Regions from separate parts of the Paenibacillus sp. alder61 genome, predicted to be linked through region 1. Evidence: predicted binding sites of a transcription regulator. Region 1 holds the regulator's gene; each other region holds the start of a gene.
The links. The regulator Rex, encoded in region 1, represses fermentation and respiration genes when NADH is low (regulators of the CRP and FNR family bind a similar motif). The targets are predictions, from matches to a motif close to TTGTGAAATATTTCACAA.

Region 1 (7,762 bases):
CCAACGGCTCTCCATCGCTGAAACGGAAGAACCGGTAATAATGATGAGCTTTCTCTTTGTAAAAGAGCTGCCATACATATTGGTCGTTGTAAATGCCCGGCATCAGTCGTACAGGGGTGATCCCGGGAAATTTGTCTTTAATGATTTTCCGGATCTGACTTTCCGATACGCCCTCGTCCATGGGTTTCACTTCCGGAGTCCCCTTTTCCGGCAGCCAGACCATCACTTCCCGGCCGTTTTCGTCCTTCCCCTGCACGACCCAGCATACCTGATCCCAGACGGATTTCCACACCTCATCGGCCTCCGTCAGCCCAGTTTCTTGCATCGCCCGCTGAATCGCTTGCTTCTCTCCCCGCCATAAATCCTGCTCAACAAAAAGATAGTAGCGGTGAAGCCCGATGAGGACGAGCCCCAGTATCAGAAGGGAGAGCAAGATCCATTTGGTTCTGTTTCTCAACCTTCTCTTCCTTTCCCCGATCGGCGTAGTATCAACATCCTATAGATCGTCTTATCGGCCGAGAAGGCGCTCAAACGCTGCTTGGGCTTCAAACCTTACTTTCTCCTCGTCGAGCGTGAGACAAGCGCCATGTTTGACCACTTGCTTGCCGTTCACCCAAACATGCTCCACATCTTTCGGCCCTGCCGAATACACGATATGGGAAATATAGTCCGTACGAGGCAGAAAATGCGCCTGTTCCGTGTTCAGGGCGATAAAATCCGCCTTCATGCCGGCAGCGAGTCGACCCGTATCCTGGAGAAATAACGACTTCGCCCCGTATTCCGTCCCCATGCGCAGCGCCTCAGCCGCCGGAACTGCCGTCGGGTCTCCCGATACGCCTTTATGAATCAGTGCCGCCAGACGAATTTCCTCGAACATATCGAGGTTATTGTTGCTGGCAGGTCCATCCGTACCCAGCGATACGGTAACCCCGGCCTTGAGCAGCTCGGGAACGCGGGCCACGCCGCTAGCCAGCTTCAGGTTGCTTCCGGGATTATGAGATATCGCGACCCGGTGCTCGGCCAAAACGCCGATTTCCTCGTCCGTCAAGTGGACGGCATGGGCCAGCAGCGTCGGCCGGCTGAACATGCCGAGATTCAGCAGGTGCTGAACCGGGCGGACGCCGTAGTCGGCCACATTTTGCTCCACCTCGGCTCTCGTCTCCGACATGTGCGTGTGCATCGGCAAATCGAGATCATGCGCCGCTTGCACAATTTTTTCAATGTAATCCGGAGGACAAGTATATGGAGAATGCGGCGAAATCATCGTGGTGATTCTCCCGTCGGCCTTGCCGTGCCACTCGCGCGCAAAATTGACCGCCTCGTTCAGCTTGCTTTGCTGCACTTCAGGCGGGCAGAGCCCGATGACACCGCGCGTTAGAACGGCGCGGATTCCCGATTTTTCGACCACGGCAGCCGCCTGGTCCATATGGTCGTACATATCCAAAAAGGTGGTGGTCCCGCCTTTCAACATCTCCAGCACGGACAACGCCGTTCCCCAATAAACATCCTCGCCGGTAAATTTCGCTTCCATCGGCCACATCTTCTCCTGCAGCCACTCCTGAAGCACCATGTCGTCGCCGTAGCCGCGCAAAAGCGACATCGCCGCGTGACCGTGCGTATTAATCAAGCCGGGGAGAAACAACAGGCCCTTGCCGTCAAACGTCTCGGCCCCTTCCACGCCCTGCGGCCGCTCCGTTCCGACATATGTGATCCGGTCTCCTTCGACCAGCATATAGCCCCGAATGACAGGGGTCTTCTGATCCTGCACCGCAAAGGTCCCGTCTTTAATCAGCCATTTTCGCGTCATGTTCCGTATGTTCCTTTCCAGCATCCAGATAATAGGCCAAACTCATCAAATCGGTTGTGAAATCCGCCGCATGAACGCGCACTTCGGAGGGTACCTTTAAGATGGTCGGCGCGAAATTCAGAATCGCTCCGATTCCCGCAGCCACCAATTGATCGGCAACCCGCTGCGCCTCCACATCGGGAACGGTGATGATCCCGATTCGGATGTTGTTGCTTCGGACCGTATCGACCAACTCGTCGATCGGCTGAATCGTAATATTGTTGATCTGCGTCCCGATCTTGTGAGGGGATGCGTCAAAAACCGCCACAATCTTCATATTATCTTTCAAGTACGCGTTATAATTCGACAACGCTTGGCCCAGGTTACCGGCCCCGATTAAAGCGACGTTAATCTGCTGATCCAAATTCAGAATTTGACGGATTTTCTCGATCAGATACGATACGTCGTAGCCGATCCCTTTGCGGCCGAAATCGCCGAAATAAGCCAGGTCTTTGCGGATTTGAGCCGGATTCAGATCCAGCTTCTGCCCAAGCTCCTGCGAGGATACCGTCGGCACCTCCCGGCGGCTGAGTTCATTGAGAAAACGCAGGTACACCGGCAGGCGGCGAACCACCGCATCCGAGATTTTTTCCGATTTCATCAAATTTCCCCCTACGTACACGATTTGAGGAACACTTAAGATTCCCCGGCGTTGAGCCATTCCGAAATCCGCGGCACCATCTGCTCCAGCGGCATATGCTCCATTTTCGGTCCGGGCAAAGAATATAAAAAGTATTTACCGTAATAAGATTCCAAGATCCGAGTATCATAAACCACCACGATCCCGCGATCCTGCGAAGAGCGGACCAATCTGCCGAAACCTTGTTTAAAACGGATGACGGCCTGGGGAACGGATAGCTTCATGAACGGGTTCTTCTTCTCTTGCTGCAGCCGCTCGCTCTTGGCTTCCACCAGCGGATGGTTCGGCGGTTGGAACGGCAGCCGGACGATGGCTAGACTCGTTAAAGCCTCCCCGGGTATATCGACGCCTTCCCAGAAACTGCTCGTGCCGAGCAAAACCGAAGCGTGCTGCCCTTGGAACCTGCGGGTCAGCTTCGTCCGGCTCCCGCTGTCCATCCCTTGCCCGATCACGGTGATGCCCCGCTCGGAAAGCAATTCCTTCAGCGGGTCATACACCTGCCGCAGCATTCGGTAGGACGTAAACAGAACCAGCATCCTGCCATGGGTGGCGGTCGCCGTATCGGCCAGGGACCGAACGAGCGTGGAAACAAAATAGTCGTCTCCGACGCTGCCTTTCACACTTGGAAAATCCCGCGGAATGACCAGCAGCGCCTGCTCCCTGTAATTGAACGGGGACGGGAGCATGGCGGTATTGAGCCGATCCTGCTCCGCCGCTTCGGCAAGCCCCAATTGATCGATCATATACTGGAAAGACTTGTCGACCGAGAGGGTCGCCGAGGTCATCACTACACTCTTCTTCTTGTTGAAGAAAAATTCCTTCAATTGGGCGCTCACATCGATCGGCACCGCAAAAATTTGCAGCGATTTGCTGCGGTAATTCCCGTTGCCTTCGATCCAGTAGACGGTATTCGCGTCTTCCAGCTTGATAAAGAAGCGGAGCGCCTCCCGCTCGGTGGCAAGGTCCTTCAATAAGCCGCCGATATCGGTGATCAGGCTGTCATAGCCGAAGTCATGCTCATCGTCCTTCAACTCGCCGATCAGCCTTTCCGCTTTGCGGATCACGTCGCCCAGAGCGACATAAATCTGGTTCTCCAGCTCAGCCAGCGTATCCCATTGCTTCGGTCTCTTCTGGGGCAGCAGGCGCAGCACGAATTGCCCCGGATCTCCAGGCGCCGCGTCGCTGCGTTCCGGCATTAGGCTGAACATCTGATCCGCCAGGCGGTCCCAGACTTCCTTCACATCGACCAGGGTCGGATACAGCCCGTCGATGACGGAGCACCACTCGCCCGACTTTTCGCTTCCCGACTGATCCAACATCATGCGCAAATTCGGGAATTGCCCGGTCTTGCTGTCCTTGAATAACCGGGTGAGCGTGTGAACAACGGTGAAATACTTCATCTGGAGCCCCAGGTGTTTCCCGGCGACTTCCTCCAAATGATGGGCTTCATCGATGACCAACCGTTCGTAACCCGGAAGCAGCTGGTGTCCGGCCTGAATATCGGTAAACAGTTTGGAATGGTTGGTGATGACGACGTCCGCTACGCCGGCTTCATGCTTCGCTTTGTGATAATAGCACTTGCGAAACCATGGACAGGATCGGCCGAGGCAGGAGTCCGACTCGCTCGCCACGGTTTCCCAGAAATCTCCTCCACGGTTTCCGAGGTTCAGCTCCTCGTCGTCGCCCGTCTCGGTTTGCGCCAACCACACGATCATCTGGGCGGCGGTGATGATTTCTTCTTTAGGTGAAGCAAAGTCTCTTCTATTAATTTTATGTTCAAATTTGCGCAAACACAAATAGTGCTGTCGCCCTTTGAACACGGCGGCCCGGAATGGGAACGGAACCGCTTCGGTAAGCAGGGGAACATCCCTTTCCCTCAGCTGCTCCTGCAGATTGATCGTGTGCGTGCTGACCATCACCTTCTCATCCTGCTTTACACTGTGATAAATGGCCGGCAAAAGGTACCCCAGCGACTTTCCCGTCCCTGTCCCGGCTTCGATCAGCAGATGCTTGTCCTCGGCAAACGCCTTGCTGACTTCGGACAGCATCATATTCTGCGCTTCGCGTTCCTCGTAGTCCGGCAGCTTCGTCTTGAGGCGGTCCCGGACCTGTTCCATAAACTGCTCGAATGAAACGTCCTTGAGCGGGTTGTGAACCAGATCACTTCTGGCCGGTTCGATATCCATCCAGTCGTCGACCTGCAGCGCAAACTGGCGGTAATACACGAAGCCGTCCGGACTCGCTTCCCCCTCCCGTTCCTTCTCCTGCAGCATGGCGTCGAAGAACCAGCCGAGATCGCTGTCCTCGCCGGCGAACAGGTCCGCCAGACGCTGCACCACGATTAGCGGCAGTTCCTTGAGCTCGTCCAGGCATTTCAGGAAGATCAGAGCCGTCGCCAAGGCGTCGCTGTCGGCCTGATGCGGGCGTTCATGCTCCACGCCGAACTCGGCGGCCACCATCCCCAATTGATAGGTGGTCAGGGAAGGAAAAAAGATTTTCAAGAAATCCATCGTATCGAGAATCCGCCCCGTAAACGGTAAATATCCCGTTTTATCGAGCGCGCTCTGCAAATAATTAAAATCAAAAGCGACGTTATGCCCGACGAGCACGGTATCGCTCAAAAGAGGAACCAGGTCCACCATGACTTCATCCAGTTCCGGCGCGTCTTGGACATCCTCTTCCGTAATCCCCGTCAGGTTCGTAATGAACGGGGGGATCGGAATCCCCGGCTTTACGAAGGAACGATAAACTTGGGAAATATTCTGTTCTTCATCTATAATGGCAAGCCCTACTTGAATAATTTCATCAGAGGACTGGTTTCCTGTCGTTTCAAAATCGAGTACGGCATATTTCATTGATTCCTAAGTCCCTTTCGTTCCAGTCTCTTTTACAGCATAACAGAAGTGGCCCGATTTGAAAATTGTGTGAAGCGCTCCAAAGGCCCCCCTCCAGAAAAAAAACGATGTCTCCCGCGATTTTGGGACACACCGTTTCTTCCAAATGGATCAAAATAGGATAAATCCGAATCAGTTCCTTGTTTAAAGCAGGGAGGTCAGTTCATTGCCGTATTTCAGTTTCCCGGTGCTCCGCATGCAGGCTTCCAGGTTCGACAGCGGTTCGGCCAGCGAAGGGTCATGATAGTGCGCCAAGGTAAAATATTCCTTGGCTTTGGCGCGCCCGCCTCTTTGGGCCTCAATGCAGCCCAGAGCATTGTAAATAATCGACCGGAGCCGTTTATTTTCCGTGCCTTCAAGCACGCGCCAAAAGTGCGGGATGGCTTCGTCCATTTCCTCCAGATGCATATGACACATCGCCAGATACGTGCGCGCCGAGGGACTGTCCGGAAATTGCTCCAAGGCCTCCTTAAACTGGGCAAGCGCCTGCGGGAACATCATAAGTTTGTAATACCCCTGTCCTTTGACAAACGCGTCGCAATCCAATTCGGGCAGGTTGGCGGCCGAACTCCCTTGGGGACTCGCGGAGCTCTGCCGGAATACGCCCATTTTCTCTTCAAAATTCAGCCACTCTTCAATAATTAAGTCGCTCATCTGTTGAAGCAAATTCCACTTCTTGGCCAAATCCTGTTTCTGGGTGCCATGGGCGATTGGATAAAATTGAATAACCTCATCCAACATCTCATTCATTTCCGCAAACATGTGCTGAAACATCATCACCATCCACCCCTAACGAAATGAAGTCAGTGCGAGCCTTACGTTCATTTTTTGTTGAAGGCGGACATTTCATTCCCGAAGGGATTAATTGCTTGCGGACTACAAACGTTTATCGTACCGTGGCGTGCAGTTCCTGGTTCGCTTTCTCGACGGGCCGGTTGTTCTGGTCGACAAACACGACGGTAGGCTTATGGCTCCGTACTTCTTCGGCCGACAGCATCGCATAGGAAATGATGATCACCTGGTCTCCCGGCTGGACCAGACGGGCCGCCGCGCCGTTCAGGCAAATGACCCCGCTGCCGCGCGGCCCCGGGATAACATAGGTTTCCAAACGAGCGCCGTTATTGTTATTAACGATCTGCACCTTTTCGTTCTCAAGGAGATCGGCCGATTCCATAAGATCCTCATCGATCGTGATGCTGCCCACATAATTCAGATTGGCCTCCGTTACGGTGGCCCGGTGGATCTTCGACTTCATCATCGTTCTAAACATTCTGCTCCCCCTTATTCATAAAAATCACGTTGTCGATCAAGCGCGTTTTGCCGAATTTCACCGCCAGCGCAACAAGTACGCCTTCCCGCTCCGCGGTTTCTCCAAGGTCGGCCCCGCCTTCCAGCGGTTCCAATGACGGAAAACGGACAATCTCCACATAATCGATGGAGGCAAGCGGCTCGGCCTCGATCGCCAGGACGATAGCCCTTTGGGCTTCCGCGGCGGTCTTTCGCTCTCCGGCTTCCACTTCAGCCTGAAGCTTGAGCAGGCTTTTGGAAAGAACCAACGCCGCCCGGCGCTCCTCCGGGCTCAAATAAACATTCCGGGAGCTCAGCGCCAAACCGTCGTTTTCCCGGATAATCGGGCACGGCACGATGCGGACGGGAAAATTCAAATCCTCCACCATCTGCGCTACAACGGCGGCCTGCTGGGCGTCTTTCTGTCCGAAATAGGCCCGGTCCGGCTGGACGATATGCAGCAATTTCCCCACTACCGTGGTGACTCCGTCGAAATGGCCCGGCCGGGAGGCGCCGCACAGCGTGTCGGTCAACCCTTCCACCTTGATTTTCGTACGGGTAGGCTTAGGATACATCTCTTCCACCGAAGGCAGAAACACCGCGTCCACGCCCTCGCGTTCAGCCAAGGCTAAATCCTGTTTCTCGTTACGGGGATAACGTTCGAAATCCTCGTTCGGCCCAAACTGGATCGGGTTGACGAAGATGCTCAGCACGACCAGGTCATTCTCTCCGCGTGCCCTCCGTAGCAGGCTGGCGTGGCCTTCATGCAGGTACCCCATCGTGGGCACGAAGCCGGTTTTGATCTTTTTGCCTTCCCTTACCGCCGCTTCAAAACGCTCTTCGCCCAGAAAGCGGGTCAACTCGCCGATGTTTCGAAACACTTTCATGACCGCGAACCCGCCTTTCCCGGACCGTATAGACTTTCGAGTACGCCTTCCTCGGCGGCGAACACATGCCGCTCCGCCGGAAAAGCGCGATCCTTCACTTCATTTACGTAAGCGGCGATCCCTTTTCGAATCTCCGATCCGATATCCGCGTACGTTTTGACGAAGCGCTTCTCGCGGTAATCGGGGTCATATTTCAGCACATCGTGAA
Region 2 (7,762 bases), on a different contig from region 1:
GCGGCTGCAAACCTGTGGTGGAACAAATTCTGCAGTATGTTCTCGGCGATGGTTTCAAGGAAACGGCAAAACAAGGCATCTGCAGCTGCACGACGCTGAGCCGGGATGAAATCGTGGCGGAAATCAAGGAGAAAGGGCTGCAAACCACCAAAGAGGTCATGAATGTGTTGGGCTGGAGCCAGCCGGAAGGCTGCTCGAAGTGCCGGCCGGCCATCAACTACTACCTGGGCATGCTGTACCCGGATACGCACGAAGATGAGAAGGAATCGCGTTTTGTTAATGAGCGAATGAGCGCGAATATTCAAAAGGACGGAACCTACACCGTCGTTCCGCGGATGTACGGCGGGGTGACGACGCCGGAGGAATTGAAGCGCATCGCCGACGTTTCGGTCAAATACGATGTGAAAGTCGTAAAAGTCACCGGCGGCCAGCGGCTTGACCTGATCGGCGTGAAGAAGGAAGATTTGCCGAAGGTTTGGGAAGAGCTCGATATGCCGTCGGGCTACGCTTACGCCAAATCGCTACGCACGGTTAAAACTTGCGTGGGCTCGCAATTCTGCCGCTTCGGGACACAGGATTCGATGGGCATGGGCGCTACGTTGGAACGCAAATTCGAACGCCTGGACTTCCCGGCGAAATTTAAATTGGCCGTGAACGGATGCCCGCGGAACTGCGCGGAATCGTGCACGAAGGACATCGGCATCGTCGGCAACGACGGCGGCTGGGAAATCTTTGTCGGCGGCAACGGCGGGATTAAGGCGCGGCTTGCGGATTCGCTCTGCAAGGTGAAAACCGACGATGAGCTGATTGAAATTGTCGGGGCCGTCATGCAATACTACCGGGAAACCGGGAACTACCTGGAAAGAACCTCGGAATGGGTGGAGCGCATCGGATTGGATGCGATCAAAGCCGCGGTGGTGGATGATCCCGAGAACCGCAAGGCGTTGATGGAACGGATCGAGTTCGCGCTCAAGCAAGTGGAAGACCCTTGGAAGAAAATGCTTCGCGAAGGCGAGCAAAGCGGCAAGTTGTTCAATCGCCTCGAGGTCAGCAATCAATTATAAGAATCGCGCGAAAGAAAGGAGAGAATGTGAGTATGGAAAAAGAGAAGGAGTTTTACCCTGTCGGAGCGTTGGATGAATTTCTGGTTCAAATCGGCCGCGTCGTAGAGGCCGGGGGACGGCAGATCGCCGTCTTCCGTCTCTCGGACGGACGGGTATTCGCCGCTTTGAACAAGAATCCCCATCCCAAAGGCGGACCGCTTGCGGAAGGCATCGTGTCCGGACACTATTTGTACGACCCGCTGTACGACTGGAAAATCGACTTGACTACGGGGCTTGTCCAGGCTCCGGATACCGGGCGAGCGGAAATGGTACCGGTAAAGGTGGAGGACGGCCAAGTCTGGATTGCGGCAGGGGCGCTCCAACCGCAATAGAGCAGTACATTTTTTGAGGAGAGAGTTTGGGGAGGAAGAGACGATGTTTACGCAAAGTGTCGAGACCATTGTAGAAGCAGCCGTTAAGAAAAAGGAGAAAATGAATGAAAGCCTGCTCCGATATTTTGTATCCACGCTTTTGGCGGGGGCTTACGTAGGCTTGGGGATTATCCTGATATTCAGCGTCGGGGCCCCGTTGGCCGCCGCCAAATCCCCGTTTCAGACGATGGTCATGGGGATGTCCTTCGGGATCGCGCTGACCCTGGTCATCTTCGCCGGTTCCGAACTGTTCACCGGAAACAATATGTTCTTTACGGCAAGTACGTTGGCCAAAAGAACGACGGTAGGGGATACCCTGAAAAACTGGGGGATCGTGTTCCTCGGCAATCTGGTAGGAGCGATCATCCTGTGTTTGCTTATCGTTGGTTCGGGGTTGTTTAAAACCGCGGCGCCGGAGCATCTCCTGTTTGCGTCGGCGGCCAAGAAGATGGGCGCTCCTGTAATGGAACTGTTCTTCCGCGGCATTTTGTGTAACTGGCTCGTCTGCCTCGCTATCTGGATGGCGAACCGGGCGAAGGACGACATTTCCAAGCTGGTGCTGATCTGGTGGTGTCTTTACGCCTTTATCGCCAGCGGGTATGAGCATAGCGTCGCCAACATGACCTTGCTCAGTTTGTCCGTGCTCCTGCCGAACCACCCGGAAACGGTCAGCCTTGCAGGCTGGTTCCACAATATGATCCCGGTCACGCTCGGGAATATTGTCGGAGGCGCCGTGTTTGTCGGTATGGCCTATTGGTTCATCTCGCCGGTTCGGAAGAAATAATTGAAGAAACAGTTGTATTGTTACAGACTGACCGCCTCAACGGGATAATCCGGTGGGGCGTTTTTTTATGTTTTTTATGTTAGGTTAAGGCAACCCTAGCTTGATTTGAAGCGGACATATGGATTGTGTAATTCTCGGAAAGTTCACGATGAGGAAGCGTCATTTCGAAGAAACGGAGAGGCTGAAGTCCGTATAGCCGGCAGGAAAGAATCGGGGAGAAATTACATTTCGATAAGAACATGAATCGGATAAGGGCTATTGTTCTATAGCGGATAACAACGTAGGGGATTTAGAAGAAGCCTTTTCGGGGGATGGCCACGAGGCTGGTTGAATAGATAGGGGGAGTCGAGAGCGATTTTGAACATCATGACCTCATGAACTTCAAAACCGGCAAGCAGCCTGGAGTCCTCATCTTCCAGGCTGCTTAGACAATCGAGTCAGATTCGGCAGATCTCGTTCGGGCACAGTTCGCAATGGCAAATGTCCTGGAGCATGACCAAATCCTTGATCACAATCATCCCGTTCTCGTATTCCAACGCGTCTTTCTTGCGCAGATCGCTTAGCATCCGGTTTACACTCTCGCGTGTGGCGCCGATCATGTTGGACAGGTCGGTGTGCGTGATCTTCTTGTTGATCAGAATGTTGTCACCGTGCTGTTCGCCGTAAGTGTTGCTCAAACGGATCAGAGTCGAGCAGAGGGCGCCGGGTTTGCCGTACATCATCAAGTCGCGGAATTTGGTCTGTGTCAGGCGGTGGTGGATTCCCATCCATTTCATAAAGTCGATGGCGAAATCGCAGTGTTGGCAAATCATGATTTCAAGATCCTTCTGTTCGATAACGCCGATTTCGCTGTCCTCGATGACTTCGGCGGTGAAGCTGTGCTTGGTGCTGAAGAAAGGATCGGCCTGGCCGACCATATCGCCGCGTCCGTACATGTATAGGATCAACTCTTTGCCTTCGTCGGTGGATTTCGTCAATTTGATCCGGCCGCGCTTCACGTAGAACAGTTTATCGGAAAAGTCGCCCTCCCAAAAAAGATGGGTTCCTTCGGGGTACGTCTTGTCTTTCATCGTTACAAGTAGCCGGTTGAAATTTTGCTCTGTAAAGCAGCTAGTATTGCCGCGGGGCTGTGTGGTGCTCACCATTTCACTCATTTTAATTTCCCCTTTGCACTCCTAAGTTATCTGAAAATTTAAATTAATTATATAACGTTTCTTCATGTTTGAGTGGCCTGTAAAGGCTGAAAAAGTGTCGAAATTTTAACATTGTGACTATTTTCACTTTTTGAGGTTGATTTATTTCACTATCCATGTGATTCATGATACAGAAATAACTGCCGGAAATGGAGAGGAACATCATATGAAGAAGGGGCTCTCCTCACTGTTTTATGATAAGGAATGAAAATGAGTTTTGAAAAAACAAACAGATAAAATGAAAGTAAATCAAAATATTTTTAAACTACGTGAAAAATTTCACTATACAAACCGGACCTGATGTGGTATGCTTTAACCATCAAGAGAAGCGCAAGGCTTCATAAGGATAAACCACAAAGTGAAATAATTCACAATTAGATAAAAGGTTTATCCATAACCCCACTTAGGAGGATGAGAGAAATGGCCGTAAAGAATGACGCGACGACAAAAGCAGCTCCGGATGCACAGCAGTACACCCAAACTTTGATTGACAAGGCGAAGAAAGCTTCCGAAGCGTTCATGACCATGGATCAGGAACAAATCGACAAAATCGTGCAGGCGATGGCCCTGGCCGGACTCGACAAACATATGCATCTGGCGAAGATGGCCGTAGAGGAAACCGGGCGCGGCGTTTATGAAGACAAAATCATCAAGAACATGTTTGCGACCGAATACATTTATCACAGCATCAAATACGACAAAACGGTAGGCGTTATTGAAGACAACCAATTCGACAGCTTCCAGAAAATCGCCGAACCGGTCGGTATCATCATGGGGATCACACCGGTAACGAACCCGACATCCACCACCATTTTCAAATCGCTGATCGCGATCAAGACGCGGAACCCGATCATCTTCGGATTTCATCCGTCCGCTCAAAAATGCAGCGCGGAAGCGGCGAAGATCTTGCTCGAAGCCGCCATCAAACACGGGGCTCCGGCCGACTGTATCCAGTGGATCGAGAACCCTTCGATGGATCGGACCAACGCGTTGATGAATCATCCCGACGTGGCCTGCATCCTGGCTACCGGCGGATCGGCGATGGTCAAAGCGGCTTACAGCTGCGGCAAACCGGCCCTCGGCGTAGGCCCCGGCAACGTGCCTTGCTTCATCGAGAAGAGTGCAAACCTGGATCAAGCGGTGAACGACCTGATTCTGTCCAAGACGTTTGACAACGGTATGATCTGCGCATCCGAGCAAGCGGTGATTATTGAAGAACCGATTTTTGATCAAGTGAAGAAAAAAATGATCGCCAACGGCTGCTACTTCGTGAACAAGGACGAAGCCGCCAAATTGACCGCGGGAGCGATTATCGCCGACAAATGTGCGGTTAATCCGAGCATCGTGGGTCAACCGGCCGTCAAGATTGCGGAAATGTGCGGCATTGACGTTCCGGCGGGAACGAAAATTCTCGTAGCCGAAATCGAGGGTGTGGGACCTAAATTCCCGTTGTCCGCCGAGAAGCTGAGCCCGGTGCTTGCCTGCTACAAGGTGAAAACGGCCGAGCAAGGGATCGAACGCGCGTTGGAAGTCGTACAATTCGGCGGCATGGGCCATTCCTCGGTCATTCATTCGAATAATGATGAAATTATCCAAAAATTCTCGGACCGGATGCCGACGTGCCGGATCTTGGTGAACCAGCCATCTTCGCAAGGCGGTATCGGCGACATTTACAATACGAATCTTCCATCGTTGACACTGGGCTGCGGATCTTACGGACGCAACTCGACATCGTCGAACGTAACGGCTGTAAATCTGATCAATGTGAAAAGGGTGAATCACCGTACCGTGAATATGCAATGGTTCAAAGTGCCGAGCAAGATTTATTTCGAGAAAAACTCGACTCAATATCTTGCCAAAATGCCGGATATTTCCCGTGTGCTGATCGTAACCGACCCGATGATGGTAAAACTGGGCTACGTGGAAAGAGTAGAGCACTATCTGCGTCAACGTCAGACACCTGTCGCTATCGAAGTGTTCTCCGACGTGGAGCCGGATCCATCGACAACGACGGTAGAACGCGGTACCGAACTCATGGCGAAATTCCAGCCTGACTGCATTATCGCACTCGGCGGGGGGTCGCCGATGGATGCAGCGAAAGGCATGTGGCTGTTCTATGAGTATCCGGACACGGATTTCCACAACTTGAAGCAAAAATTCATGGATATCCGCAAACGGATTTACAAGTATCCGCGCCTGGGCCAAAAAGCGAAATTCGTGGCGATCCCGACCACTTCGGGTACAGGTTCGGAAGTCACTTCGTTCGCGGTCATCACGGATAAAATCAACGGCAACACGAAATATCCTTTGGCCGATTACGAGCTGACTCCGGATGTGGCGATCATCGATCCGGAATTCGTGTACAGCTTGCCGAAAACCGCGGTGGCCGATACAGGGATGGACGTATTGACGCACGCGATCGAAGCTTATGTATCGGTTATGGCTAACGACTATACGGACGGCCTTGCGATCAAAGCGATTCAATTGGTGTTCCAATACCTTGAGAAGTCGGCTTTGACCGGCGACAAGCTGGCCCGGGAAAAAATGCACAATGCTTCGACACTGGCAGGTATGGCCTTCGCGAACGCGTTCCTGGGGATCAACCACAGCTTGGCGCATAAATGGGGCGGCCAATATCATACCGCTCACGGCCGGACCAATGCGATCCTGATGCCGCACGTCATCCGCTATAATGCCAAGAAGCCGACCAAATTCGCGGCTTGGCCTAAATACACGAACTTCGTTGCCGACGAACGGTATGCCGAGATTGCCCGCATCCTTGGACTACCGGCCCGTACTACGGAAGAAGGCGTGAAGAGCTTGATCAATGCGATTCGCGATCTGAACAGAAAACTGGGCATTCCGGAAACCTTCCAGGAACTCGGCTTCGATCCGAAGGATTTCGAATCGCGGGTTGACTATTTGGCCGACCGCGCTTTTGAAGACCAATGTACGACAGCCAATCCGAAGCTGCCATTGGTATCGGAGCTGGCCGAAGTTTACCGGGACGCCTTCTACGGAAGATTTGAAGAATAAGTGAACAAAAGGCTCGAACAACGTGACAAATATCACCTTGTGTGATATTTGTCACAATCTTTCTAAGGGGATTGTTATATCATATAAATATAAATGATCCCTAGTACGTTGGTAAGTTCAGCGGAGATCATCAACATCAGATCAAGGACTTATCAGTGTCTAAAATGTGAAAATTATCACAAATTTAAGGGATCGTGAGGCGCGGAAAGCATCCTTCAACGCCGCGCACTTCAAATATATATGGAGGGATTAAGATGTCGGTGATCGAGAGAGAAGTACAAAACACGCAAGAAGTTAAGACGGCTTGGAGAGGATTTAAGAAAGGCAAATGGATGAGGGAAGTGAACACACGGGACTTCATCGATACGAACATTAAGCCATATGAAGGAGACGAATCCTTCCTGAAAGGCGCCACAGCCAATACCAAAGCGCTGTGGGACATCATTTCCGATCTGTCCAAGAAGGAGAGAGAAGCGGGCGGCGTTTTGGATGTGGACGTTCATAAACCTTCGACGATTGTTTCCCATAATCCCGGTTACTTGGACAAAGAGAAGGAACAGATCGTAGGCGTGCAAGGGGATGCCCCTTTCCAACGGACGATCCATCCTTTTGGCGGTATTAACATGGTCATTAATTCTTGCAAGGCTTACGGTTTTGACCTGCCGGGCGAGATTGTAGATATGTTCACCAAGATTCGCAAAACACATAACCAGGGCGTGTTCGACGCCTATACTTCCGACATGAGAGCCGCGCGTAAAGCGGGGATCATTACCGGGCTTCCGGATGCTTACGGCCGCGGCCGGATTATCGGGGACTACCGCCGCGTCGCCCTTTACGGCGTGGACTTCCTGATCAAGCAAAAACAAAAAGAGCTGAAGGATCTTGAAGTGGACGTCATTGACGAAGACGTAATTCGCCTTCGTGAAGAATTGTCCGAGCAAATCCGCGCTCTGGATGAGTTGAAGCAACTCGGTCAAATGTACGGGTTCGATATTTCGAGACCGGCGGAGAACGCCAAAGAAGCCTTCCAATGGTTGTACTTCGGATACTTGGCAGCCGTCAAAGAACAGGATGGAGCCGCAATGTCCCTGGGCCGTGTTTCTTCCTTCCTTGATGCTTATATTGAACGCGACCTGGCTGAAGGCACACTTACCGAGGAAAGCGCGCAGGAACTTGTCGACCATTTCGTCATGAAACTGCGGATCGTCAAATTCCTTCGCACTCCGGAATACAATGAGCTGTTCAGCGGCGACCCGACCTGGGTAACCGAATCGA
Region 3 (7,762 bases), on a different contig from region 1:
GAAAAATTTCAATCACTCGAACACCATTATAGAAAAGTCGAAACAAGCCAATAATATCGTTGTGGTTGGCGCGGGTTACATCGGCGTCGAGCTGGTGGAAGCTTTCCAATTGAACGGTAAACAAGTGACGCTGATCGATGCGGAAGAGCGCATCCTGAGCAAATACCTCGATGCCGAATATACGGACAAAATCGAGCAATCGTTGAGCGATCACGGGATTACGCTGGCTTTGAACCAAAAGGTGACCAAGTTTGTCGGTGAAGGAAAAGTAAGCACGGTGGTCACGGACCGCGGGGAATATAAAGCCGACCTGGTGATTCTCTGCATCGGCTTCCGCCCGAATACCGAGCTGTTGAAGGGTCAAGTGGATATGCTCGGCAACGGCGCGATTATCGTCGACGAGTACATGCGGACCAGCAAACCGGATGTTTATGCGGCGGGCGACAGCTGCGCGGTCTTTTACAATCCGACCCGGGAGCACGCCTACATTCCGCTGGCCACCAACGCGGTTCGGATGGGAACGCTGGTTGCCCGCAACCTGGTTGCCCCGACCGTCAAATATATGGGAACGCAAGGCACATCAGGGATCAAAATTTATGAGGACAATATTGCCGGTACCGGGATGACGGAAGCCTCGGCGAAGGAAGCGGGCATCGACGCGGAGGCGGTCATGATTACCGACAACTACCGTCCGGAGTTTATGCCGACGCATGAACCGGTCATGCTGAAGGTTGTTTACGAAAAAGACACGCGCCGGATTCTCGGAGCTCAAATCATGTCGAAAGTCGATCTGACCCAATCGATCAATACCATTTCGGTCTGTATCCAAAACGGCATGAAAATGGAGGAGCTGGCCTTCGTCGACTTCTTCTTCCAGCCGCATTACAACAAACCGTGGAACTTCCTTAACAGCGCCGGCTTGGCCGCGCTGCCGGAAGTGCCGGCACGCGAGGCCGTTACCGTTTAACTTTAACTTTACCTCCCATGGTTTTCGAACAGCCGTCCCGGGTGCATTCAGGGGCGGCTGTTTTAGTCTTCGGTATAAGCCCGCCGAATCTCCAGCAATTCGGGCAACCGATCGAGGAAGACATCCACGAGGGCCGGGTCGAAATGATGTCCGCGTTCTTCGCGCAGCAGGGCAATAATTTTGTCCAAAGGCCATGCTTTTTTGTAAGTACGTTCGCTGCCCAGCGCATCAAAAACGTCGGCGATCGCCGTAATGCGACCGAAGATGTGGATGCTTTCGCCGGACAAGCCTTGCGGATATCCGCTGCCGTCCCATTTTTCGTGGTGCTGGTGGGCGACAATGGCCGCGGTCTGCATCAGGGGGCGGGGGGATTTTTTCAGCATCCGATAACCGATCTCGGTATGGGTCTGCATGACGGAGAACTCTTCCGGCGTCAATTTGCCGGGTTTGTTGAGGATGGCGTCGGGAATGGCGACCTTTCCGATATCATGCATCGGAGAGGCGATGCGCAGCATCTCCGCCTGATCGGGCGGGAGTCCGTAGCCGAGCGCAAGGATATGGGAATATTCCGCGACTCTTCTGACATGGTGCCCGGTTTCCCGGCTGCGCATTTCACCGATCTCGCCCATGGAGAGGATAATTTCTTTTTGCGTCTCTTCGATTTCGTTTAAAAGCATGGCCGATTCCAGGGATTTGCCGGAATAGGATGCGGCGAGCGTAAGGTACTCCAAATCTTTTTCGGTGAAAACGCCCGGCGGGGTCAATTTGTTGACCGCCTGGAAGCAGCCGATGATCTCGCCTTCGCTGTTGCCGAACGGAATGACCAGCAGCGCTTTTGTACGGTACCCGGTCTCTTTGTCGGTTCGGAGCGCACCGTGTTTCAGAAGGTGGCCGTAGGGCTCATTCGTGTAGGCGTCATCGATGAACAACGGTTGGCCCGTGGCGACCGCGAGCCCGACGAGCCCGGCATCGGCAGGGATCCGAAGCTCCCGAACCCCGTGAGCGGCCGTGGTCCACAGTTCATTTCTCTGACGGTCGAGCAGCCAGACGGTACAGCGGTCGGCCCCGATCATCCCCCGCCCCAGGTCGGCCATATGCATCAGAATCCGGTCAAGGTGACGCTCGTTGGCGATCCTGGCCGCATATTGGAAAATCATTCGCAGCAGCGTTTCCGTGTCGGGTTGCTCCATCAACCTGTTTTGTTGAGAATCCATATGCCTGCACCTTCCTTCCGTATTACCGTTTTTTTCCTAAGTCCAAGATACTTCATTGCATTACGTCGCACAAAGCATTTTTTTGCAGGGATATTACGTGAAATATTTCACTATTGAAAGCGGTAACGTGACTAATGTTACTTATCCGTACCAGGGGCCAAGATACAATGAACGTAAAGACCGCAGTTCATGGACTGCTTCTAAAGGAGAATGGAGAGAATGGCATACAACAAACCGGATCAAATTGCGAAAGTGACGGTTGACATGGGGGTGAAAAAAGCCCACAATCCTCTGCTGACGGTGCTGGTGCTCGGCTTTTTGGGCGGAGCCTTTATCGCGCTCGGGTTCCTGCTGGATATTCGCGTCATCGCCGGCGCGCCGAAAGAATGGGGCAGCTTCGCCAATTTTATCGGGGCCTCGGTGTTTCCGATCGGCCTGATCCTTGTGCTGCTGGCCGGAGGAGAGCTGTTGACCGGAAATATGATGGCCGTGCCGTTGTCGCGGATGGCCCGGAGGATTTCGACCGGGGAGATGTGCAAAAATCTGGTACTCATTACCTTGAGCAATTTTGTGGGCGCCCTGTTTGTCGCTTACTTCTTCGGTCATATCGTCGGCTTGACTTCGGATGGCGTGTACTTGGAGAAGCTTGTGGAGATGGCCGGGCATAAGCTGGAGGCCGGCTTCCTGCAGGCTTTTGTGTCCGGAATCGGCTGCAACTGGTTGGTGGCGCTAGCCGTTTGGCTTTCATACGGAGCGGATAATATGAGCGGTAAAATCCTCGGCATCTGGTTCCCGACGATGGCCTTTGTCGCGATCGGATTTCAGCACGTCGTGGCCAATATGTTCCTGATTCCCGCAGCGATCTTCGAGGGATATTTCTCCTGGGGGGAATATCTCAAGAACTTTGTGCCGGTTTGGCTCGGCAACTTGACGGGGGGCGCGCTGTTCGTCGCCGGAGCCTATTGGACTGCTTACCTGAAAGACGGAGGAAAGAAAGCGGAGGCGGCCGGCGATGCCGTGACCGCGCCGGTGAGCAAGCACGCGTAAGAAGCCGGTTGCCGCTGTGGCTCGATTGAGAGACGGTCTCCTGCGGGAGGCCGTCTTTTTGATGTAGTTTTCGGATTAGCGGCCTTTAGAGGCGCTATTTCGGGCTGACTCGGCTCCGCGGTTAGATAGCGGTCTAAAAGGGCCTATTTCCCGGCACCGGACCCCAAAATCGGGTTTTGGTCCGTTTTTCCCAAAAATAAGACGCTGAAAGACCGCTATTTCACCTTTATGAAGCGAATTCGACAAATTAGCGGCGCGTAATGCCTTTATAGACCCGGTCCCGCTTACTCCTCCTGTGTCTGTTCGAGAGGGGCATGCGAGGGACAAAGCGCCGAAATCCTCCTTATTATCAGTGCCCTCTGAAGGCAACCTTGGTTAAACATAAAATTCCTGCAAATCTGCATGTTTTATTCCTATTATGAACCTCAATTTCAAAATTCCTGCAAATCTGCAGGAATTTTCGACGAAGTAGGCCCGTTTCTCTCATATCGCTAGAAAAACCTGCAGATTTGCATCTTTTTCCGTATCCCCTCGGGAATCGGCCTAAAATACCTGCAGATTTGCATCTTTTTGGAGTTGAAGGAGCGGGATCGGTTGGAGTTGCTGGAGATATTGGAGTGCACCGACACCTTGACCGCCATAGGCCCAATACGATTTGGAGGTCCGCGGGCTTGAGAATGTGTACTTTTCGAGCGAGAGCGCGTATTCTCATGCTCTCTTTCTATAATGTCTTACGGGGAACCAGTAGACATCGTTCCGTCTTTTTTCTAAGATTATAGAATCTGCTAGTTTGAGATGGGGGACGAAGTTATGATTCGTGAGGAGAACGGAATTTTTCCCGCGGTGTGTCCACTGGATTGCCCGGACACCTGCGGTTTGCTGCTGCATAAAGAGAACGGAAAAATCGTCAAGGTGACGGGAAACCCCGACCACCCGATTACCCAGGGGGCCATCTGCAACAAGGTGCGGAACATGACCGAGCGGGTCTACCATCCGGAGCGCGTGCTCTATCCGCTGAGACGGGTGGGGCGCAAAGGCGAGGGGAAGTTCGAGCGGATCAGTTGGGATGAGGCGTTGGCCGAAATCGCCGATAGATATCGCAAGCTGATTAAAGAGCATGGTCCGGAGAGCATTCTTCCGTACAGCTTCTACGGCAACATGGGGATTCTTAGTGTGGACGGCATGGACCGGCGCTTTTTCAACCGGCTGGGGTCGTCCCAATTGCAGCAGGGGATTTGCAATTCCGCGGGAAGCGCCGGCTGGAAGTATACGATGGGCTTCGGCGGGGGCACCAGTCCGGAGGATACGGTTAAGGCGAAGCTGATTATCATTTGGGGCGGCAATTTGGTCAGTACGAACATGCACCAGATCGCCTTGATCGAAAAGGCCCGCAAGCAGGGAGCGCAGCTTGTGGTCATCGACGTGCACCGCAATCGCACAGGGCAGCGGGCGGACTGGTTTATCCCGCTGTACCCGGGGACGGACAGCGCGCTTGCGCTCGGTATGATGCATGTTCTGTTCGAACGCGGTCTCGTCAACGAACCGTTCATGGAGCGCTACACAACCGGCTATGCCGAACTGCGCGAGCATGTGAAGCAGTACACGCCGGAGCGCGTTTCGGCGATCACCGGCGTGCCGGCGGATGACATCGTCCAACTGGCCGTCATGTACGGCGAAACCTCTCCGGCGTACATCCATATCGGCAACGGCCTCCAGCACCATGACAACGGCGGAATGACGGTACGGACCATCAGTTGCTTGCCGGCGCTGACCGGGCAGTGGCTCGTTCCCGGCGGCGGAGCGTACAAGTCTAACGGGGGTTATAACAAAATGAACGCGGAGGCGTTGGAACGCCCGGATCTGCGGCCGAATCCGGCGGCCCGGACGATAAGCATGAACCGTATCGGCGAGGCGCTGCTGACGCTGGACCCGCCGATATATGGGCTGTTCGTGTACTGTGCGAACCCGGCGGTCGTCGCTCCGGACACCGGGAAGGTGGAACGCGGCTTAAGCCGCGAGGACTTGTTTACCGTTGTGCACGATCTGTTCCTGACGGATACGGCCAAGTATGCGGATATTGTCCTGCCGGCCACATCCACCTTTGAAAATACGGACCTTTACGCCTCTTATTGGCATCACTACGTACAAATTCAAGAGCCGGTCATCCCTGCGCAGGGCGAGAGCAAAAGCAATGTGGAAGTATTTCGTCTTCTGGCGGCCGCTATGGGTTTTGAAGGGGCGGCGTTCCGCGATACGGAAGAGGATCTGATCCGCCAGGCGCTCGATTATCCGGCCAACCCGTATTTGCGGACCGTTACGCTGGAAGGTCTGAAAGAGCGGCGCATGATCAAGCTGGACATGACACACAAGGAGCGGTATCTGGACAACTTGGCGACACCTTCGGGCAAGATCGAATTGTATTCGGCCCAAATGGCGGAGGAGGGCCTGCCGCCGCTGCCGACTTATACGCCGCTGCGCGAAGGGTACGACGGGGAGAACCGGCCGGGAACGCAGGAGGCGTATCCGCTGATGTTCATTTCGCCGCCGAACCACAGCTTCCTGAATTCCACGTTCGGCAATGTGGAGAAGCTCACCGCGCTGGAAAAGCAGCCTACGCTGCAGATCCATCCGGAGGACGCGGAGGCCCGGAGCATTGCGGACGGGGAACGGGTCGTCGTATGGAATGAGCGGGGAAGTTATGAAGCCCTCGCGGCCGTGACCGACAAAATGCTGCCGGGCGTCGTCATCAGCCAGGGGCTATGGTGGGATCGGGACGGCAAACGGAGCCGGGCCAATGCGTTGACGCCGGATCGGCTGGCCGATATGGGCGGAGGGGCCGTCTTCTTCTCGACCGCTGTCGATGTAAAGCGGCAATAGATGTACTTGCCGACTTTCTCCTTTTCGGCGATACTATGATAATCTGGGCGTAATTATAGTTACATTCACTGTGATGGTATATGGTATGGAGAAGCCCTTAGGGGCTTCTTTTTGTGTTTTTAAGGATGACTTTATGGGTTAAGCGTGGCGCGGGCAAAGGAGGAGAGAAGCCTATGAAATGGTTGCAGTCGTATCCGCGGGAGGTCAAAATTTTTCTGGTGGCGAGTCTGATCAGCTCGGCCGGGGGCTCTTTAATGTGGCCACTGATCACGATGTTCGTATTCAAGGTACTGGGACGCACGGTGACGGACGCCGGTCTGGTTATCTTGGTTATGTCCCTCGGAGGGATTGCCGGGCAAGTTCTCGGCGGCTCCTTGTATCATAAACTGGGCGTGAAAAAGCTGATCGTCGGCGGAGTGGGGCTGTACGCGATGTTCCTCCTGCTGCTGCCGTACGGGAGCGGCAACTGGTCCCTGTTTATCGTGTTGATGGGGCTCGTCGGTTTCTTCAACGCGATGTCCATGCCTGCGATCCAGGCCTTTATCGGCTTCCGATTTGCGGAGCGGCGGGGGGAATTGTTCAATGTCATCTATGTGGCGAACAATATCGGCGTTGCGCTGGGGACCGCGCTTAGCGGCTTTTTGGCGCAGATTTCTTACAATATGAGCTTTACTTTGAACGGGCTGGTCTCCGCCGGTTTTGCGCTGTTTTTCTGGTTTTATTTGAACAAAGTTCAAAAAAGCGAGGGAGAGGTCCAACTCGCGAAACGCAAGACCACCCCGGAGGGACAAGACACCTGGAGGCTGCTGGGCCGCTACAATGTCTATCTGTTTATGGGGATCGGCTCCTTTTTCCTGTGGCTCGGCAATTGTATCTGGAATAACGGGGTTTCGCCCTTTACGATGTCACGGGGGATGCCGGAATGGAATTACAGTATACTCTGGACGCTGAACGGGATCTTGATCTTTGTCGGCCAACCGTTTATTTTATGGATTAAACGGACGTTCGCAGGCTCGTCGGAAGCGCAGCTTACGGCCAGCGCCATCTTTTATTTTCTCGGCTATGTCACGATGCTGTGTTTCCCCACTTACCCCAGCATGGTGGCGGCGATGATTCTGACCACCTTTGGCGAGATGTTGATCTCACCGGCCATTCCTTCGTTTATTTCCGACCGGACGGGGAAGGCCGCGCCCTTCTATCTGGGCGTCGTCGGCGGGATGGGAGCGGCCGGAAAAGTGGTCGGTCCTTACGCCATGGGCGTGCTGTTTGACTGGAACGGTTTTGTGCCGGTGGCCTGGCTGGCCGTTATTATCTCCGTCTTATCCGTAAGCGCGTTTGTGGTACATTCCTCACTTAACAAAAGCGCCCGGGGCAAATTGGCGGACAGCATTTAAAGGTAAGCATAAGGTACGCATATATAAGCTTAGGAAGGAGTTACTATATATGTCTGATATAATATGGACCCGCCTGTCGCAAATGCGGGATGCCGAGGCTTTGATGGAGCTGGACAAGCTCGTATGGGAGGAGAACACTTCCCCTACCCCCATCGTTTGGAAGTCGCGAGAACACTACCTCCAGAAATGCCCGCCAGGAACCCAGTTGATTGCCGGCGTCGGAGACCGGATATGCGGGTATGTGGGATTTGATTATCCCACGC
Region 4 (7,762 bases), on a different contig from region 1:
CATTCGTCAGTTTTTGCAGGTAGACCATTTTAGTCCTAAAGTGTGGATGATGAACTTGGTTGGTAATGTCGGGGTTTTTGTGCCCTACGGGGTGCTGCTTCCTCTCTTTCTGAAGGAGGGGAGACTGCTACTTAAATCGTTGTGCCTATTTTTAAGTGGCGTCTTCGTGCTGGAGTCTTTACAGTTACTCACCAAAAGGGGAAGCTGGGACATCGATGATTTTATATTAAACACGCTCGGCTTCCTTCTTGGTTATGGCTTGTACCTCATTCTCAAAAGATCCGGGAGGTGATTACCTTAGGGTTGTTCTATAGAGATGTCGGACCAAGTCGGGCACCGCTGCTGGTATTTCTGCATGGCGGGGGCGTCGGCGGCTGGATGTGGGAGAAACAGGTGGAGTTCTTCTTTCGTGACTACCGCTGTTTAGTGCCGGATTTGCCCGGGCACGGCGAAAGCGAAAGCCGGACGTTCAGCATGTCCCAAAGCGCCGAGGAAATCCTATCCTTGATAAAATCAAATCAAAACGGGGCCCCCATCACATTGGTTGGATTTTCACTCGGCACCCAAGTTATCGTCAAAATGCTAAGTCTCGATCCCTGGTTAGCCGACTACGCGGTCATCAATAGCGCGTTAACCGTCCCTTGACTTGGATACAGCCGTGGATTGGAACCTCCGTGAGAATGACGCACGGTTTGCTGCGGTACCGGGCATTTGCCAAACTCCAGGCCAAGCAGCTATACATAGACAAAGACATGTTTGAACAGTACTACGAGGATTCTCTAAAGATCGGACCGGAATTGCTTACGGAAATACTCAAAGAGAATATGTCTTTCGCCATTCCGGACAGCTTTAAGCAGACGCGTGCCAAAGTGTTGATTACCGTAGGACAAGGGGAGAAGAAAATCATGATGCGTTCGGCGAAAGACCTCCTGATAAACCTTCAAGGAAGTCAGGGAGTTATCGGTATGGGCTTCGGACACGGCTTTCCATTAGCGAGACCGATGTTCTTCAATGAAACGGTGGAATCCTGGATTCAGGAGAAGAGGTTGCCGAACGGTCTTTTTACCGTTGGTATAGGAGGATGACATGGAGTTAAAGCAGTTGTTGCAAGACATTAAAGAACATGACAATAAGATCCCCGAAGGAACGGACACGGAGCGGTTGGTGGAGGAGATGCTGCGTGAAATCGGCTCCATCGATTTCGAGCTACGGGATGATCTTATCTATTTTACTTTTTATCATTGGATCCAGAGAAACGTGTTAAGTCCGGAAACGATGAAAAATATGCTCTATACAAGTCTTGACGAGGACCACCTGTTCCTTGGACTGGGGAGTTCGGATGAGGACACGGTGTTTACCCGCTCCTTTTCGGTGTTGATATCTCCGCTTATCCTGGAATGCCATCTTTCCAGGCCCTTTTTATCCGAGGAAGATATTCGCCATGTTTTTGAGCGGCTCTGCCGCTATTTTAGAGAGGAGAACGATTTGAGAGGGTACGTGGAGGCTAAGGGGTGGGCACATGCGGTGGCTCATACCTCCGATGCTTTCGAAACCCTCGTAAAATGTCGAGGCATAACGAGAAACGATCAGCTTGCGATCATGGAACTAATCCTCGAAAAAATCCAGGTAAATACGCATTACTTTGTCGATGGTGAAGATGAAAGGATGGCGGAAGTCGTAAATACGATCATCAAGAAAGGTCTTTTGGGCGATGATCCGATAGTAGCCTGGGTGCATAAAGTAACGAAGTTTAACACCATCGGAAAATATCCCGAAGACAGCATTATTCGCGGGAACGTGCGAAATCTTTTGAGAAGCGTCTATTTTAAATGTGCGGAGCAGAACAAGGACTCCAAAATCGCAAAGGCGATTGTTCATGCCTTGGGTCAAATTTAAAAAGGGGAGGGCCTTTCATGAAGTTTCATATGAAATCGGGCGATACGAGTTTTATCGGCATGGCCAATCCGGATACGTATCGGTCGTTTGTGGACGAAGATTGGGAACTTGAAGGACTGTTACGACATTTCGGAGACGAGATGAAGGACGGGCATCTGCTGGTTTGCCAGATGACCGAGGAAGGCATTGAGCATTCCTGGAAGGTTGACGTCCGGGTGGACGGGGAATCACCGGCTGGACCATACCTCCGGCGGGCCGAAGGCTTCCTTGAAGTAACGGAAGGGTCATTGTACTTGGTGGACTACGATTGCTTGACGATGGCCGCCCAATTTGAGGACGAAGAAATCCCGGACCGGAACTGTTCCCAATACCGGATCGAACTGGAAAACGGCCGATATCGCGTGGAGATCGTTCAGTTCTATGACGTGGATCAAGACAAACGCATCGGAACGGAAGAGTGCGACCTGATTATTCATTTGACGCCATCCGATTCAGCCGTGCCGGCGGAACGGGTGTTTTGGTGCACTTATTGTTCTTGAGCCGAGCGCCGGGGATATCACGAAATAGCGGCTACTGTGTCCGTTAGACTCGAAATCGGCCCAAAAGTGCGAAATAGCCGCTACTGCGTCCGTTAGAATTCCGGCGGCGGGGTGTGCGGCCTCAAGAGCATCCCGAGCGGCCCCAAACGTCCCCGGCGCTCCCTATGCAACGGATGCTAACGGAACTAATAGCGGCTATTTTGCGATAAACGGCGATTCTGAGAATCTAACGGAACTAATAGCCGCTATTTGCGTCCTCCGCCCCCGAAAAGGCGGGGATATCACGAAATAGCGGCTACTGTGTCCGTTAGACTTCGAAATCGGCCCAAAAGTGCGAAATAGCTGCTATTGCGTCCGTTAGAAATCCGGCGGCGGGGAGCGCGGCCTCAAGAGCACCCCGAGCGGCCCCAAACGTCCCCAAACGAACCCGGCGCTTCCTATGCATCGGATGCTAACGGAACTAATAGCCGCTATTTGCGTCCTCCGCCCCCGAAAAGGCGGGGGGTTCACGAAATAGCGGCTACTGTGTCCGTTAGATTTCGAAATCGGCCCAAAAGTGCGAAATAGCTGCTATTGCGTCCGTTAGAAATCCGTCGGCGGGGCGTGCGGCCTCAAACGGTCCGCAACAGCCCCAGAGTAGCCCGGGACGGGAGCGGTCCCTAGTGGACCGGGTAAATTCCCTATACACAGCAGGTCAAAAAGCCTCGACAAAGATCACTCTTTTCGAGGCTTTTTTGCGTCGTTTTTGTGAACAGGGTTTTTACCCGGATCATCAGGGATTTCCCTTATGTGAACCAAAGCGCAACCCTTTCATAATGGGATTAGAAGAATGAACGCTGATGGATTCCCCTCCAAATGATTCATTCTGGACGAAGGAGTGATCGCTTCACATGAAAAGAAAAACAGGCTTGAGATTTTTTAAACCGACGGAAAGCTATTCGGGAAATTGGTCGATTCTTGAGGAAAAAAGCCGGGAATGGGAGAACATGTACCGCGGCCGCTGGTCGCACGACAAGGTTGTTCGCACCACGCACGGCGTGAACTGCACCGGATCCTGTAGCTGGAAGGTTTTTGTGAAGAACGGGATTATCACCTGGGAAAACCAGCAGATCGATTACCCGTCCTGCGGTCCCGATATGCCGGAATTTGAACCCCGCGGATGCCCGCGCGGCGCCTCGTTCTCCTGGTACGAGTACAGCCCGCTCCGCGTGAAATATCCTTATATGCGCGGACGTCTGCTGCGTTTGTGGACGGAAGCTTTAGCCAAGCACGGCGACCCGGTGAAAGCCTGGGCCAGTATCGTAGAGAACCCGGAAACGGCGAAATCGTACAAACAAGCCCGCGGAAAGGGCGGTCATGTCCGGGTCACGTGGGATTTGGCGTCCGAACTGATCTCCGCGCAATTGATCTATACCATCAAAAAATACGGCCCCGACCGCATCGCCGGCTTTACGCCGATCCCGGCCATGTCGATGATCAGCTACGCCTCGGGCGCGCGCTTCATTTCCCTGCTTGGCGGAGAGATGCTCAGCTTCTATGACTGGTATGCGGACCTTCCGCCGGCATCGCCGCAAATTTGGGGCGAGCAGACCGATGTGCCGGAATCGTCGGATTGGTACAACTCCGGCTACCTGATGATGTGGGGCTCGAATGTCCCCTTAACGCGGACGCCGGATGTCCACTTTATGACGGAAGTCCGTTATAAAGGGACGAAGGTCGTCTCCGTCGCCCCAGACCATGCGGAGAACGTCAAATTCGCCGACAACTGGCTGGCCCCGCATCCGGGGACGGATGCCGCGTTGGCACAGGCGATGACGCACGTCATCCTGGACGAATTTTATGTGCGGCGCCAGGAGCCGATGTTCCTGAACTATGCCAAGCAGTACACGGATATGCCGTTCCTGATTATGTTGGAGCCGCACGAAGACAAGTATAAAGCCGGGCGCTTCCTGCGGGCGAGCGATCTGGGCGATACCTCGGAGCATGCGGAGTGGAAACCCGTCATTTTGGACGAAGCGGCTGATGAAATTCTGGTGCCGAACGGAACGATGGGCCAGCGCTGGGAAAAAGAAGTGAAGTGGAATCTGATCCTGGAGCGCGGGGACGGCACGAAGATCGAACCGGCCTTGTCCGTTGAGACGCACGGGGCGGAATGGACGGAAATCGTCTTCCCGTTCTTTGACCACGCCGGCAACGGGACGTTCAACCGTACGATTCCGGTGAAGGAAGTTACCTTGGCCGACGGCTCGACCCGCTTGGTCGCCACCGTGTACGATCTGATGCTCAGCCAGTACGGCGTGAACCGGCCCGGCTGCAGACTGGCTGCGGCGGGATATGAAGATGCGGATTCCCACTATACACCGGCATGGCAGGAGCGGATTACGGGCGTCAAGGCGTCGCTGGTTGTGCAGATCGCCCGCGAATTCGCCCAGAACTCCTTGGACACCGGCGGCCGATCCATGATCATCATGGGCGCCGGGATCAATCACTGGTTTAACAGCGACACGATTTACCGGTCGATCTTAAACCTGGTCATTTTGACCGCGTCCCAAGGGGTCAACGGGGGCGGCTGGGCCCACTATGTCGGCCAGGAGAAATGCCGGCCGATCGAAGGCTGGTCCTCGATCGCGTTCGCCCGGGACTGGCAGGCGCCGCCTCGGCTGCAGAACGCGACATCGTTCTTCTATTTCGCCACGGATCAGTGGAAATACGAAGAGATGAGCAACGCGTCGCTGAAATCACCGACCGGCGGGCCGATCGACTATACCCATCCCGCGGATTACAACGTCCTGGCCGCAAGGCTCGGCTGGCTGCCGTCCTATCCGCAGTTCAACAAGAGCAGCCTGGCCTTCGCCGAAGAGGCCGCGGCCAAAGGGCTCACGGATAATGCCGATATTATCCGGCATGCCTATGAGCAGGTCGTATCGGGCGAAACGAAGTTCGCCGTCGAGGACCCGGATGCGCCGGAGAACTTCCCGCGCACGCTGTTCGTTTGGCGGTCGAACCTGATCTCCAGCTCCGCCAAAGGGCAGGAGTTCTTCATGAAGCATCTGCTCGGCACGAGCAACGGACTGTTGTCCACGCCGAACGAAGAGGAGAAGCCGCAGGAAATCGTTTGGCGTGATGAAGTGGAGGGCAAGCTCGACTTGCTCGTCGCACTGGATTTCCGGATGACCGCCACTCCGATGTACGCGGACGTCGTCCTTCCGGCGGCTACCTGGTATGAGAAGGTCGATTTATCGTCGACGGATATGCATCCGTTCGTGCATCCGTTCAATCCGGCGATCGACCCGTTATGGGAATCGAGATCCGATTGGGATATTTACCGGGCGCTGGCCTATACGTTCTCGGAGATGGCCAAGACCCATCTGCCGGGGGTTTACAAGGATATCGTCACTTCTCCGCTGGGACACGATTCCCAGGCTGAAATCGCCCAGCCGTACGGCTTGGTGAAGGACTGGAGGAAGGGCGAGGTCGAACCGGTCCTCGGCAAAACGATGCCGGGCTTTACGGTGGTCGAGCGCGATTATACGCAAATTTACAATAAATACGTCACCCTCGGACCAAACCTGGAGAACGGCAAGGTCGGAGCGCACGGCGTTTCCTTCTCCGTGAAGGAAGAGTACGAGGAATTGAAGAAAATCAACGGCACGTATTTTGACGAAACGATCAAAAACGGCCGGCCGAAGCTGCATACGGCCAGACACGCGGCGAACGCGGTGCTGCATATTTCGTCAGCGACGAACGGCCGGGTTTCGCAGCGGGCCTGGGAAGCCGCCGAGCAGGACACGGGCGTGCAGCTGAAAGACATCTCCGCGGACCGGGCGGCCGAGAAGATTACGTTCGCCGGCATCACCGCGCAGCCGCGGGAAGTAATTCCAACGCCGGTGTTCAGCGGCTCCAACAAATCGGGCCGCAGATATTCGCCGTTTACGACGAATATCGAACGTCTCGTGCCGTTCCGCACGCTGACGGGACGCCAGCATTTTTATCTGGATCACGAGATCTTCATCCAGTATGGCGAATCGCTGCCGGTTTATAAGCCGACTTTGCCGCCGATGGTGTTCGGCCCCCGCGACAAACAGGTGACCGGAGGCAAAGATACGCTGGTGCTGAGATATTTGACGCCGCACGGCAAATGGAACATTCACAGCACCTATCAAGATAACCAGCACATGCTGACGTTGTTCCGCGGCGGTCCGACGGTCTGGATCAGCCGGGAAGACGCGGAAGCGCACCAGATCGGCGATAACGACTGGTTGGAAGTTTACAACCGCAACGGGGTCGTAACGGCCCGGGCCGTCGTGAGCCACCGGATGCCGAAAGGCACGATGTTCATGTATCATGCCCAGGACAAACATATCAACGTTCCGGGCTCATCGATCACGAACGAGCGGGGCGGCAGCCACAATGCGCCGACGCGGATTCATCTCAAGCCGACGCAGCTCGTCGGCGGCTACGCGCAGCTCAGTTACGGCTTCAACTACTACGGACCGATCGGCAACCAGCGGGACGTATACGTGGCCGTTCGCAAAATGAAGGAGGTCGACTGGCTTGAAGATTAAAGCGCAAATCGCCATGGTGATGAACCTGGACAAATGCATCGGCTGCCATACCTGCAGCGTGACTTGCAAAAGCACCTGGACGAACCGGGAAGGTGCGGAGTACATGTGGTTCAACAACGTAGAGACCAAGCCGGGGATCGGCTATCCGAAGCGTTGGGAGGACCAGGAGAAGTACAAGGGAGGATGGACCCTGCGTAAAGGCAAGCTGGAGCTGAAATCCGGCAGCAAACTGTCCAAAATCGCGCTGGGGAAAATCTTTTACAATCCCGATATGCCGGAAATGAAGGACTACTACGAGCCCTGGACCTATGACTATGCCAAATTGACGAACTCGGGCGAGAAGAAGCATCAGCCGGTGGCCCGTCCGAAATCCGCGGTGAGCGGGGAGACGATGGATCTCGACTGGGGGCCCAACTGGGAGGACGATCTCGCCGGAGGCCATATTACCGGCCCGAAGGATCCCAATATCGAGAAGATCGAAGAAGAGATTAAATTCAACTTTGAGCAATCGTTTATGATGTATCTGCCTCGTCTATGCGAGCACTGCCTGAACCCGAGCTGTGTGGCTTCGTGCCCGTCGGGCGCCATGTACAAACGGGATGAGGACGGCATCGTGCTTGTCGACCAGGAAGCCTGCCGGGGCTGGCGCTACTGCATGACGGGATGTCCGTACAAAAAGGTGTATTTCAACTGGAAGACCAACAAGGCGGAAAAGTGTACCTTCTGCTTCCCGCGGATCGAAGCCGGACTGCCGACGGTATG

Region 2: a site for Rex is predicted at 3,808-3,825, ahead of adhE (bifunctional acetaldehyde-CoA/alcohol dehydrogenase). Genes of this name have one in related genera too.
Region 3: a site for Rex is predicted at 2,277-2,294, ahead of LBW89_RS13710 (formate/nitrite transporter family protein). Genes of this name have one in related genera too.
Region 4: a site for Rex is predicted at 3,223-3,240, ahead of LBW89_RS21260 (nitrate reductase subunit alpha). Genes of this name have one in related genera too.

What each region holds. Positions count from the first base shown of each region.
Region 1 covers NZ_JAIUDG010000015.1:34,844-42,605, forward strand. The annotation lists gene LBW89_RS16680 (DUF5590 domain-containing protein) at 1-457, opposite strand, end outside; gene LBW89_RS16685 (amidohydrolase) at 509-1,807, opposite strand; gene LBW89_RS16690 (redox-sensing transcriptional repressor Rex) at 1,785-2,447, opposite strand; gene dinG (ATP-dependent DNA helicase DinG) at 2,483-5,341, opposite strand; gene LBW89_RS16700 (tetratricopeptide repeat protein) at 5,525-6,157, opposite strand; gene panD (aspartate 1-decarboxylase) at 6,267-6,650, opposite strand; gene panC (pantoate--beta-alanine ligase) at 6,643-7,554, opposite strand; gene panB (3-methyl-2-oxobutanoate hydroxymethyltransferase) at 7,551-7,762, opposite strand, start outside.
Region 2 covers NZ_JAIUDG010000026.1:58,139-65,900, reverse strand. The annotation lists gene nirB (nitrite reductase large subunit NirB) at 1-1,064, shown strand, start outside; gene nirD (nitrite reductase small subunit NirD) at 1,097-1,435, shown strand; gene LBW89_RS23230 (formate/nitrite transporter family protein) at 1,479-2,258, shown strand; gene LBW89_RS23225 (Crp/Fnr family transcriptional regulator) at 2,696-3,412, opposite strand; gene adhE (bifunctional acetaldehyde-CoA/alcohol dehydrogenase) at 3,872-6,487, shown strand; gene pflB (formate C-acetyltransferase) at 6,742-7,762, shown strand, end outside.
Region 3 covers NZ_JAIUDG010000011.1:211,383-219,144, reverse strand. The annotation lists gene LBW89_RS13720 (FAD-dependent oxidoreductase) at 1-967, shown strand, start outside; gene LBW89_RS13715 (HD domain-containing phosphohydrolase) at 1,030-2,181, opposite strand; gene LBW89_RS13710 (formate/nitrite transporter family protein) at 2,401-3,228, shown strand; gene LBW89_RS13705 (molybdopterin-dependent oxidoreductase) at 4,039-6,105, shown strand; gene LBW89_RS13700 (MFS transporter) at 6,279-7,499, shown strand; gene LBW89_RS13695 (GNAT family N-acetyltransferase) at 7,549-7,762, shown strand, end outside.
Region 4 covers NZ_JAIUDG010000022.1:53,007-60,768, forward strand. The annotation lists gene LBW89_RS21235 (VanZ family protein) at 1-292, shown strand, start outside; gene LBW89_RS21240 (alpha/beta fold hydrolase) at 304-645, shown strand; gene LBW89_RS21245 (alpha/beta fold hydrolase) at 675-1,085, shown strand; gene LBW89_RS21250 (DUF2785 domain-containing protein) at 1,087-1,896, shown strand; gene LBW89_RS21255 (hypothetical protein) at 1,926-2,435, shown strand; gene LBW89_RS21260 (nitrate reductase subunit alpha) at 3,326-7,000, shown strand; gene narH (nitrate reductase subunit beta) at 6,990-7,762, shown strand, end outside.